DNA from 3 places in the Streptomyces sp. NPDC058092 genome. Region 3 is predicted to be linked to each of the others. Evidence: predicted binding sites of a transcription regulator. Region 3 holds the regulator's gene; each other region holds the start of a gene.

Evidence for each region. The regulator HrcA, encoded in region 3, represses chaperone genes, less so after heat shock. The targets are predictions, from matches to a motif close to TTNGCACTCNGNNNNNCNGAGTGCNAA.
Region 1: the regulator HrcA is predicted to act here: its motif matches at 1,802-1,828, upstream of ACFVV1_RS07135 (FmdB family zinc ribbon protein).
Region 2: the regulator HrcA is predicted to act here: its motif matches at 1,744-1,770, upstream of groL (chaperonin GroEL).

Annotation. Positions count from the first base shown of each region.
Region 1 is NZ_JBHVSY010000003.1:220,885-224,157, reverse strand. Features, by position in the region: gene ACFVV1_RS07145 (hypothetical protein) at 1-253, opposite strand, end outside; gene ACFVV1_RS07140 (S-methyl-5'-thioadenosine phosphorylase) at 531-1,364, opposite strand; gene ACFVV1_RS07135 (FmdB family zinc ribbon protein) at 1,446-1,790, opposite strand; gene ACFVV1_RS07130 (MFS transporter) at 2,077-3,273, opposite strand, start outside.
Region 2 is NZ_JBHVSY010000012.1:58,344-61,616, reverse strand. Features, by position in the region: gene thrC (threonine synthase) at 1-631, shown strand, start outside; gene ACFVV1_RS20935 (MoaD/ThiS family protein) at 662-940, shown strand; gene ACFVV1_RS20930 (cold-shock protein) at 1,373-1,579, shown strand; gene groL (chaperonin GroEL) at 1,933-3,273, shown strand, end outside.
Region 3 is NZ_JBHVSY010000011.1:68,316-71,588, forward strand. Features, by position in the region: gene dnaJ (molecular chaperone DnaJ) at 1-1,018, opposite strand, end outside; gene hrcA (heat-inducible transcriptional repressor HrcA) at 1,019-2,035, opposite strand; gene ACFVV1_RS19760 (MBL fold metallo-hydrolase) at 2,230-2,952, shown strand; gene ACFVV1_RS19765 (DUF3097 domain-containing protein) at 2,978-3,273, shown strand, end outside.

The DNA of each region.
Region 1 (3,273 bases), on a different contig from region 3:
CCGCCCCGGCCGCACCCCCTGCCTCTGCACCCGCACCATGCCCGGAATCGCCGCCCACGCCGCTCCCGACGCTCCCGCCCAGCCCCGTCGCGGCCAGCGCGGCAGCCGTCAGGGCCAGTCCGGCGGCCATGGTGTGGCGTTGCCGCCACAGTGCCCGCCGCAGCCGGTGCCCACCGCCTCCGCGCACCCGCAATGGTTCGAACGCGGGCACACCACAGGGCGGGGGAGCCGATGCCGGAGGCCCTGGAGCCATCGTCGGAGCGGAACGCCCGGAGCGCGCACACGGGGACGACTCGGAAGAGGGGAGTGACGGGAATGGCAGGGACGACGGGGATGACGGGGACGACTGCGACGACGGGAACATGGTCAACACCACCTGGCATGAGGAGTTTCGGACGAACACCCCTCACGATCCACCGTCCGCGAGATTCCCGCCGAAGCCTGTGGACAGCCCCAGGGTTGTGGATAACCTCGTCACCCGGCTGCCTCCACCGGCTGCCTCCACCGGCTGCCTCCACCGGCTGCCCCGGCTAAGGAAGCTTGATCCCCGTCTCCAGCCCGTCCAGTGCACGCGAGCACGGGCAGTCGCGGTCCGCCGCCGCGGGCAGCGTGGCCACCACGTCGAAGAGCACTGCGCGCAGCCGGTCCACATTGGCCGCGAACACCTTCAGCACATCCCCGTGCGAGACGCCCTCCCCGGCCTCCGCCCCCGCGTCCAGGTCCGTCACCAGCGTCATCGTCGTGTAGCAGAGGCCCAGTTCACGAGCGAGGATCGCCTCCGGGTGCCCCGTCATCCCGACCACCGACCAGCCCATCGCCGCATGCCAGCGCGACTCCGCCCGGGTCGAGAAGCGCGGCCCCTCGACGACCACCAGCGTCCCGCCGTCCACCGGCTCCCAGCGCTTCGCGCGAGCCGCCGCCAGCGCCGCCCTGCGCCCTTCGGGGCAGTACGGATCGGCGAAGCCCAGATGCAGGACATTCGACTCCGCGCCATCGGCCCGGATCTCCCCGTCGTAGTACGTCTGCGTACGAGCCTTGGTGCGGTCCACCATCTGGTCGGGTACGAGCAGCGTACCCGGTCCGTACTCCGGACGCAGTCCGCCCACCGCGCACGGGCCCAGCACCTGTCGTACGCCGACGGAACGCAGCGCCCACATGTTGGCCCGGTAGTTGATGCGGTGCGGCGGTAGATGGTGGCCGCGTCCGTGGCGGGGAAGGAAAGCGACCCGGCGGCCGCCGGCCTCGCCGAGGAAGAGGGAGTCGCTCGGCTTTCCGTACGGGGTGTCCACACGCACCTCCGTGACGTCCTCCAGGAAGGAGTACAAGCCCGAGCCACCGATGACACCGATCTCTGCGTTCGCCATGCGATCACAGTAGCGACGCGGAAAAACGCCGACGACCCCGCCGGACGGTTCGGCGGGGTCCTCGGGGAAGTGCGGTGCGGGTCAGGCGGCCGACGTACCACTCGTCGATGACGAAGAGGACGAAGAGGACGTCGAAGACGCGGCAGCCGAGGAGGAGGCGGACGACTTCGTGTCCGACCCCGTCGACGACGACGAATCGGAACCGGCCGCCTTCGCCGAGGACGACGTCGGCGTGGTGCTCGACGAGGAGCCACGGCTGTCGTTCCGGTAGAAACCGGAACCCTTGAAGACAATGCCGACCGCCGAGAACACCTTCTTCAGGCGTCCTTCGCAGCTCGGGCAAACGGTCAGGGCATCATCGGTGAACTTCTGCACCGCCTCGAGGCCCTCGCCGCATTCGGTGCACTGGTACTGATAGGTCGGCACTTGTCTTCCTCCTGGCACTCTCACTCGATGAGTGCTAACAGTCGTCAATGGTAACTGCTGCGGGCCGCTGTTTGCAGTAACGTCTGTCACCTGCCCGGTGGGCAGCGGTCAGGGCTCGGCCGTCATGAGGGCCGTCGGCCTGGATGAGAAGGCTGCCACATCATGCGGCGCAGAAGTCCGCAGGAGTCACACTGACGTATTCCGCTGATTCCAGTGGTACCCGCGGTTCCAGCTGCACCTGGTACCCGCGGTTCCAGTGGTTCCAGTGATTCGAGTGCAGGAATCGTCACTCTCCGGCCGTGACAGCATCGCGGCGAACCGCGCCACGCGCGGCTGTGACGGTGGCGCGGACAGGGGCCAGCCTCGAACGCAGCGCGACCAGGATGACCAGCGCGAGTACGGTCCCGACCAGCGGCACGACGAATCCGGTGCTCGCGCCGTGTGCGTCCGCGAGCCGTCCGGCGACCGTCACCGCGGCCGCCTGGCCGAGGGCGACCGAGCCCGTCAGCCAGGTGAACGCCTCGGTCCGGGCGGACTCCGGAACCAGCGCCTCCACCAGCGTGTAGCCGCTGATCAGGGCCGGGGCGATGGACAGCCCGACCAGCAGTCCGAGCCCGGCCAGCAGAGGCACGGAGTGCACCGCCCACAGTCCGGACGCGGTCAGGGTCAGCGCCGCGTACCCGACGATCAGCCGCCGCCGCGGCCCGATCTTCCAGGCAATGGCGCCGCAGGCGATCCCGGCCAGCATGTTGCCGGCCGCGAAGATCCCGTACAGCAGGCCGTTCGCCCCCGGCCGGCCGATCTCCTCGGCGAAGGCGGTCAGCGAGACCTGCATGCCGCCGAAGACCGCGCCGATCCCCAGGAAGGCCACCGCGAGCACCCGGACACCCGGTACGGACAGCGCGGACGCATGCCGCCGGGAGGTGCCGGGCGCGGTATTGCGCACCGCGGGCTGGGTGCGGTGCTGGGCGGCGAAGAGCAGTCCGCCGACCAGGGTCAGCCCGGCCTCCGTGATCAGGCCTGCCGCCGGGTGCACCCCCGTACACAACGCGGTGGCGAGCACCGGGCCGATGACGAAGGTGAACTCGTCCGTCACGGATTCGAACGCGGCTGCGGTGGACAGCAACGGTGAAGCCTCGCGGCCCGGTGCCGCGCCCAGCAGGGCCGCCCAGCGGGCCCGGACCATCGGCCCGATCTGCGGAATCGACGCACCGGTCGGCACGGCCGCCGCGAACAGGGCCCACAGGGGCGCGTCCGCCAGCGCGAGCGCCGTCAGTGCCGACACCGATGCCGCGTGCACCACGACACCGGGCAGCAGCACGGCGCGCTGGCCGAAACGGTCGGCGAGCTTGCCGGTCTGCGGCGCGAACAGGGCCATGGAGACACCGGTCACGGCGGCGACGGAGCCCGCGCTGCCGTACGAGCCGGTGGTGTGCTGAACCAGGAGAACGATGCCGATCGTCAGCATCGCGAAGGGCTGCCG
Region 2 (3,273 bases), on a different contig from region 3:
CAACGTCAACCTGCGCCCCTACTACGGCGAGGGCTCCAAGACCCTGGCGTACGAGATCTGCGAGCAGCTCGGCTGGCGGCTGCCCGACCAGATCGTCATCCCGATCGCGTCCGGCTCGCAGCTCACGAAGATCGACAAGGGTCTCCAGGAGCTGATCAAGCTGGGCCTGGTCGAGGACAGGCCGTACAAGATCTTCGGCGCCCAGGCCGAGGGCTGCTCCCCGGTCTCCACCGCCTTCAAGGCCGGTCACGACGTCGTACGGCCCCAGAAGCCGAACACCATCGCCAAGTCGCTGGCGATCGGCAACCCGGCCGACGGCCCGTACGTCCTGGACATCGCCCGCCGCACCGGCGGCGCGGTGGAGGACGTCAACGACGAGCAGGTCGTCGACGCGATCAAGCTCCTCGCCCGCACCGAGGGCATCTTCGCGGAGACGGCGGGCGGCGTGACGGTCGGCGTCACGAAGAAGCTGATCGAGGCCGGTCTGATCGACCCGGCGCTGACCACCGTCGTCCTCAACACGGGTGACGGCCTCAAGACCCTGGACGCGGTGGCCGCCACCTCGCAGGCGACCGCCACGATCCGCCCGAGCCTGGACGCGTTCCGCGCCGCCGGACTCGCCACCAGCTGACCACCCGAGACTGCAGGAAGGGCACCCACCATGAGCGTCAAGGTCCGTATCCCCACCATCCTCCGCACCTACACGGGCGGCCAGGCCGAGGTCCCGGCCGAGGGCTCGACCCTCTCCCAGGTCATCGAGTCCCTGGAGCAGAACCACCCGGGCATCGCCGCCCGCGTCCTGGACGACCAGGGCAAGCTGCGCCGCTTCGTGAACGTGTACGTCAACGACGACGACGTGCGTTTCGAGGGCGGCCTGGAGACGGCCACGCCGGACGACGCCGGCATCTCGATCATCCCGGCGGTCGCGGGCGGCTGCTGACCCCCCGTCCGGATCCCGGGCCGGCTTCACCGCGTTATCGGAATTGCCCTCTCTGCGAGAAGCGGAGGGGGCAATTCTGCATGGTTGAGCGCGGTACAGTGTGGGAAGTCCCCCCAGCTGCCCGTGCCGCCCGCATATGAGAATGCGCCCGGTCACGACAAGAAGCAGCCAAAGTACTCGATCTCCTTGCGCCATAAGTCGCCTTTGCCCGGCCCGACTTGCCCTGGAATCCCACGAATTCCTCATATTCGGGCGTTCGGTGCTGCCCAGAATTCTCGTCCGATTGACCTGTTGCAGAGGGCAGTTGGGCAGATACATTCGGCCGCGGTCGACGCGTTCCGGCGCACGCACCCTCTCCTGTCGGAGGGTGAGTTCTGACCCGGGTCCGCGAAGTGCGGTCCTGTGCAAGGGCCAGTAATAGGGGAGTTAGGCATGGCTCAGGGCACCGTCAAGTGGTTCAACGCGGAGAAGGGGTACGGCTTCATCGCGGTCGACGGTGGTGCGGATGTTTTCGTCCACTACAGCGCGATCCAGATGGACGGGTACCGCACCCTCGAAGAGGGTCAGCGAGTTGAATTCGAGATCTCGCAGGGCCAGAAGGGGCCGCAGGCGGACATGGTCAAGCTCGCCGTCGGCTGAGCTCGACGCGGTCGGCCAACGACACTACTCACGCACGGAGGGCCCGTACCCCAGAGGTACGGGCCTTCCGTGCGTCTGCGTGTCCGTGCGTCCGTGCGCCCGCGCGACCGTGTGTTCGGGGCCGTCCGAGGGTGGCCTTCGTTGTCCACATCCCGAGGCGGACGCTTGCACTCTCCGGGGTCGAGTGCTAATCATTGGCGTTAGCACTCTCCAGGTGAGAGTGACAGAACTTGGACCGGGCCGGTGAGGCCCGCAGGTCCGGTGGGGCAAGGAACCACCGGTCAGGCAGGCCGTCCGTCGCGGGCGCCACTCGGTCCGGAGCAATCCACCCCTGTCCGGGAGGACCACTTCACATGGCCAAGATCATCGCGTTCGACGAGGAGGCCCGGCGCGGTCTCGAGCGCGGCATGAACCAGCTCGCCGACGCCGTCAAGGTCACCCTTGGCCCCAAGGGCCGCAACGTCGTCCTTGAGAAGAAGTGGGGCGCCCCCACGATCACCAACGATGGTGTTTCCATCGCCAAGGAGATCGAGCTGGAGGACCCGTACGAGAAGATCGGTGCGGAGCTGGTCAAGGAGGTCGCCAAGAAGACGGACGACGTCGCCGGCGACGGTACGACCACCGCCACCGTTCTCGCCCAGGCTCTCGTCCGCGAGGGCCTGCGCAACGTCGCCGCGGGTGCCAACCCGATGGCCCTCAAGCGGGGCATCGAGAAGGCCGTCGAGGCCGTCTCCGCCGCCCTCCTGGAGCAGGCCAAGGACGTGGAGACCAAGGAGCAGATCGCTTCGACCGCCTCCATCTCCGCCGCCGACACCCAGATCGGCGAGCTCATCGCCGAGGCCATGGACAAGGTCGGCAAGGAAGGCGTCATCACCGTCGAGGAGTCCCAGACCTTCGGTCTGGAGCTGGAGCTCACCGAGGGTATGCGCTTCGACAAGGGCTACATCTCGGCGTACTTCGCCACGGACATGGAGCGCATGGAGTCGTCGCTCGACGACCCGTACATCCTGATCGTGAACTCCAAGGTCAGCAACGTGAAGGACCTCCTTCCGCTGCTGGAGAAGGTCATGCAGTCCGGCAAGCCGCTGCTGATCATCGCCGAGGACGTCGAGGGCGAGGCCCTGTCGACCCTGGTCGTCAACAAGATCCGTGGCACCTTCAAGTCCGTCGCCGTCAAGGCCCCGGGCTTCGGTGACCGCCGCAAGGCCATGCTCGGCGACATCGCCATCCTCACCGGTGGCACCGTCATCTCCGAGGAGGTCGGCCTCAAGCTGGAGAACGCCGGTCTCGACCTGCTCGGCCGCGCCCGCAAGGTCGTCATCACCAAGGACGAGACGACGATCGTCGACGGCGCCGGTGACAGCGACCAGGTCCAGGGTCGCGTCAACCAGATCCGTGCCGAGATCGAGAACTCCGACTCGGACTACGACCGCGAGAAGCTCCAGGAGCGCCTCGCGAAGCTGGCCGGCGGCGTGGCCGTCATCAAGGCCGGTGCCGCGACCGAGGTCGAGCTCAAGGAGCGCAAGCACCGCATCGAGGACGCGGTGCGCAACGCCAAGGCCGCCGTCGAGGAGGGCATCGTCGCCGGTGGTGGCGTGGCTCTGCTCCAGGCCTCGGCCGTCTTCGAGAAGCTGGAGCTCTCGGGTGACGAGGCGACCGGCGCCAACGCCGTCAAGCTGGCGCTGGAGGCCCCG
Region 3 (3,273 bases):
GGTCCGGGTCCAGCTTCGTCGGGGTCATGACCTCGACATGCACGATCAGATCGCCGCGCCCGCCGCCCCGCAGATGCGTGATGCCGCGGCCGTGCAGCGGGACCGACTGGCCCGACTGCGTGCCGGGCCGGATGTCGACCTCCTCCAGGCCGTCGAGCGTCTCCAGCGGCACCTTGGTGCCGAGCGCGCCCGCCGTCATGGGGATGGTGACCGTGCAGTGCAGATCGTCGCCGCGGCGCTGGAACACCGAGTGCGGCAGCTCGTGGATCTCCACGTACAGGTCGCCGGCCGGGCCGCCGCCGGGGCCGACCTCGCCCTCGCCCGCGAGCTGGATGCGGGTGCCGTTGTCGACACCGGCGGGGATCTTCACGGTGAGCGTGCGCCTCGACCGGATGCGGCCGTCGCCGGCGCACTCCGGGCACGGGGTCGGCACGACCGTACCGAAGCCCTGGCACTGCGGGCAGGGCCGCGAGGTCATGACCTGGCCGAGGAAGGACCGGGTGACCTGGGAGACCTCACCGCGGCCGCGGCACATGTCACAGGTCTGGGCGGAGGTGCCGGGTGCGGCGCCCTCACCGTTGCAGGTCGTACAGACGACCGCCGTGTCGACCTGGATGTCCTTCGTGGTGCCGAACGCGGCCTCGGCGAGATCGATCTCCAGCCGGATCATCGCGTCCTGGCCGCGCCGGGTGCGCGAACGGGGCCCGCGCTGCGACGACGTACCGAAGAACGCGTCCATGATGTCGGAGAAGTTGCCGAAGCCACCCTGTCCGAATCCGCCCGCGCCACCGCCGCCGGAGGCGGACAGCGGATCGCCGCCGAGGTCGTAGACCTGCTTCTTCTGCGCGTCCGACAACACCTCGTAGGCGGCGTTGATCTCCTTGAACCGCTCCTGGGTCTTCGGATCGGGGTTCACATCCGGATGCAGCTCGCGAGCGAGCCGCCGGAATGCCTTCTTGATCTCGTCCTGAGATGCGTCGCGGCGCACGCCGAGTACGGCGTAGTAGTCCGTGGCCACTTACGACTCCGCCAGGATCTGTCCGACGTAACGTGCCACTGCGCGTACCGCTCCCATCGTTCCGGGGTAGTCCATGCGGGTCGGTCCGACCACGCCGAGTTTGGCGACTGCCTCGTCGCCCGAACCGTAGCCGACCGCGACGACGGACGTGGAGTTGAGCCCCTCGTGGGCGTTCTCGTGCCCGATTCGTACGGTCATGCCTGAGTCCTTGGCCTCGCCGAGCAGCTTCAGCAGCACGACCTGCTCCTCCAGTGCCTCCAGCACCGGCCGGATCATCACAGGGAAGTCGTGCCCGAAGCGGGTGAGGTTGGAGGTGCCGCCGATCATCAGCCGCTCCTCCGTCTCCTCGACGAGGGTTTCGAGCAGGGTGGAGAGCACGGTGGAGACCGTTCCCCGGTCCTCGCCCTCGAATGAGTCCGGCAGATCCTGCACCAGCTGCGGGACATCCGCGAAGCGGCGCCCGACGACCCGGCTGTTGAGCCGGGCCCGCAGATCGGCGAGAGACGTCTCACCGAACGGGGCGGGGCAGTCGATCATGCGCTGTTCGACCCGGCCGGTGTCCGTGATCAGCACGAGCATCAGCCGGGCGGACGCCAGCGACAGCAGCTCCACATGCCGCACCGTGGACCGGGTCAGCGAGGGGTACTGCACGATGGCGACCTGCCGGGTCAGCTGCGCGAGCAGCCGTACGGTACGGCCCACGACGTCGTCGAGGTCGACCGCGCCGTCGAGGAAGTTGTGAATGGCACGGCGTTCCGGCGACGAGAGGGGCTTGACGCCCGCGAGCTTGTCGACGAAGAGCCGGTAGCCCTTGTCCGTCGGGATGCGTCCCGCACTGGTGTGGGGCTGGGCGATGAAGCCCTCGTCCTCCAGCACCGCCATGTCGTTGCGCACGGTGGCCGGGGAGACCCCCAGCTTGTGCCGCTCGGTGAGCGCCTTGGAACCCACGGGCTCCTCGGTGCCGACATAGTCCTGGACGATGGCGCGCAGCACTTCGAGTCTGCGTTCGCTGAGCATCGCGCACACCTCCAGCTGTTCCTCGGTGGTTCTCGGGCCGTACCTGGTTCATTCCCAGGAATCCGCCTGGCACTCTGTCGTCGCGAGTGCCAGCAATCCCCCCGCCAGTGTACGGCGGCCGAGTGGGGGCCTAGCAAGGGCGACCGGCCACGCTACCTCGGGACCGCGCAGGTCGTTGCCGATAGCGTCGCGGTATGGATGCCTCTTGGGAAGAGTTCGGCTGGGAGCGACTCGGTCACGGAATGGGGCGACGGCGCCTGCCCGGATGGGATGCGACCGTCGCACTGGTGGCCGGAGCGGAGGGAGTTCTGCTCTACGACACCGGATCGACACTTCGCGAAGGCGCCGAAGTACGGGCTCAGGCACAGGCCCTGCTCGGCCGCAAGGTGACGCATATCGCACTCAGCCACCCGCACTTCGACCATGTGCTGGGCACCGCGGCGTTCTCCGGCGCCCAGGTGTACGGGGCGGTCGGCATGGCGGGCCTGCTGAAGGCCGGGGCGGACGCCCTGTACGCCTCCGCGGTACGCCACGGGGTGTCCGAGCACGACGCGGCGGAGGCCACCGGTGTCGTGGTGGCGCCGCACCACGAGGTGTGCGGTGAGTGGACGCTCGATCTGGGGGGCGGCCGCCAGGTGCTGCTGGCGAACGTGGGCCCCGCCCACAGCGGTCACGACCTGGCCGCGCTCGTGCCCGGTTCCCCCGCGGTGGTGCTCTGCGGGGACCTGGTCGAGGAGTCCGGCGAACCGCAGGCGGGCCGGGACGCGGTCCCGTCGCGCTGGCCGGCCGCGCTGGACCGGCTGCTGGAACTCGGGGGCGAGGACGCGGTGTACGTGCCGGGGCACGGGGCGGTGGTGGACGCGGCGTTCGTCAGGGGGCAGCGTGACCGGCTGGCCACCCTCTTCGGCGTGTCGTGACCGGTTTCCGTCCTATCGTCTTCCGATGCGCAGCTACCAGCCGGACCTGACCCCACCATGGAAGAGGTCCGCCCCCGTTCCCGAGGTCCCCGCCGATCCCGATCTGGTCGTGGAGGAGGTCTCCACCGGATTCTGCGGTGCGGTGATCCGCTGCGAGAAGACGGCCCAGGGACCGACGGTGACCCTGGAGGACCGTTTCGGCAAGCACCGGGTGTTCCCGATGGAGCCGCGCGGCTTCCTGCTGGAGGGCCGGGTGGTCACGCTCGTACGGCCGTCGGCCGCCGGGCCCGTACGCCCGGCGCGCACGGCCTCGGGCTCGGT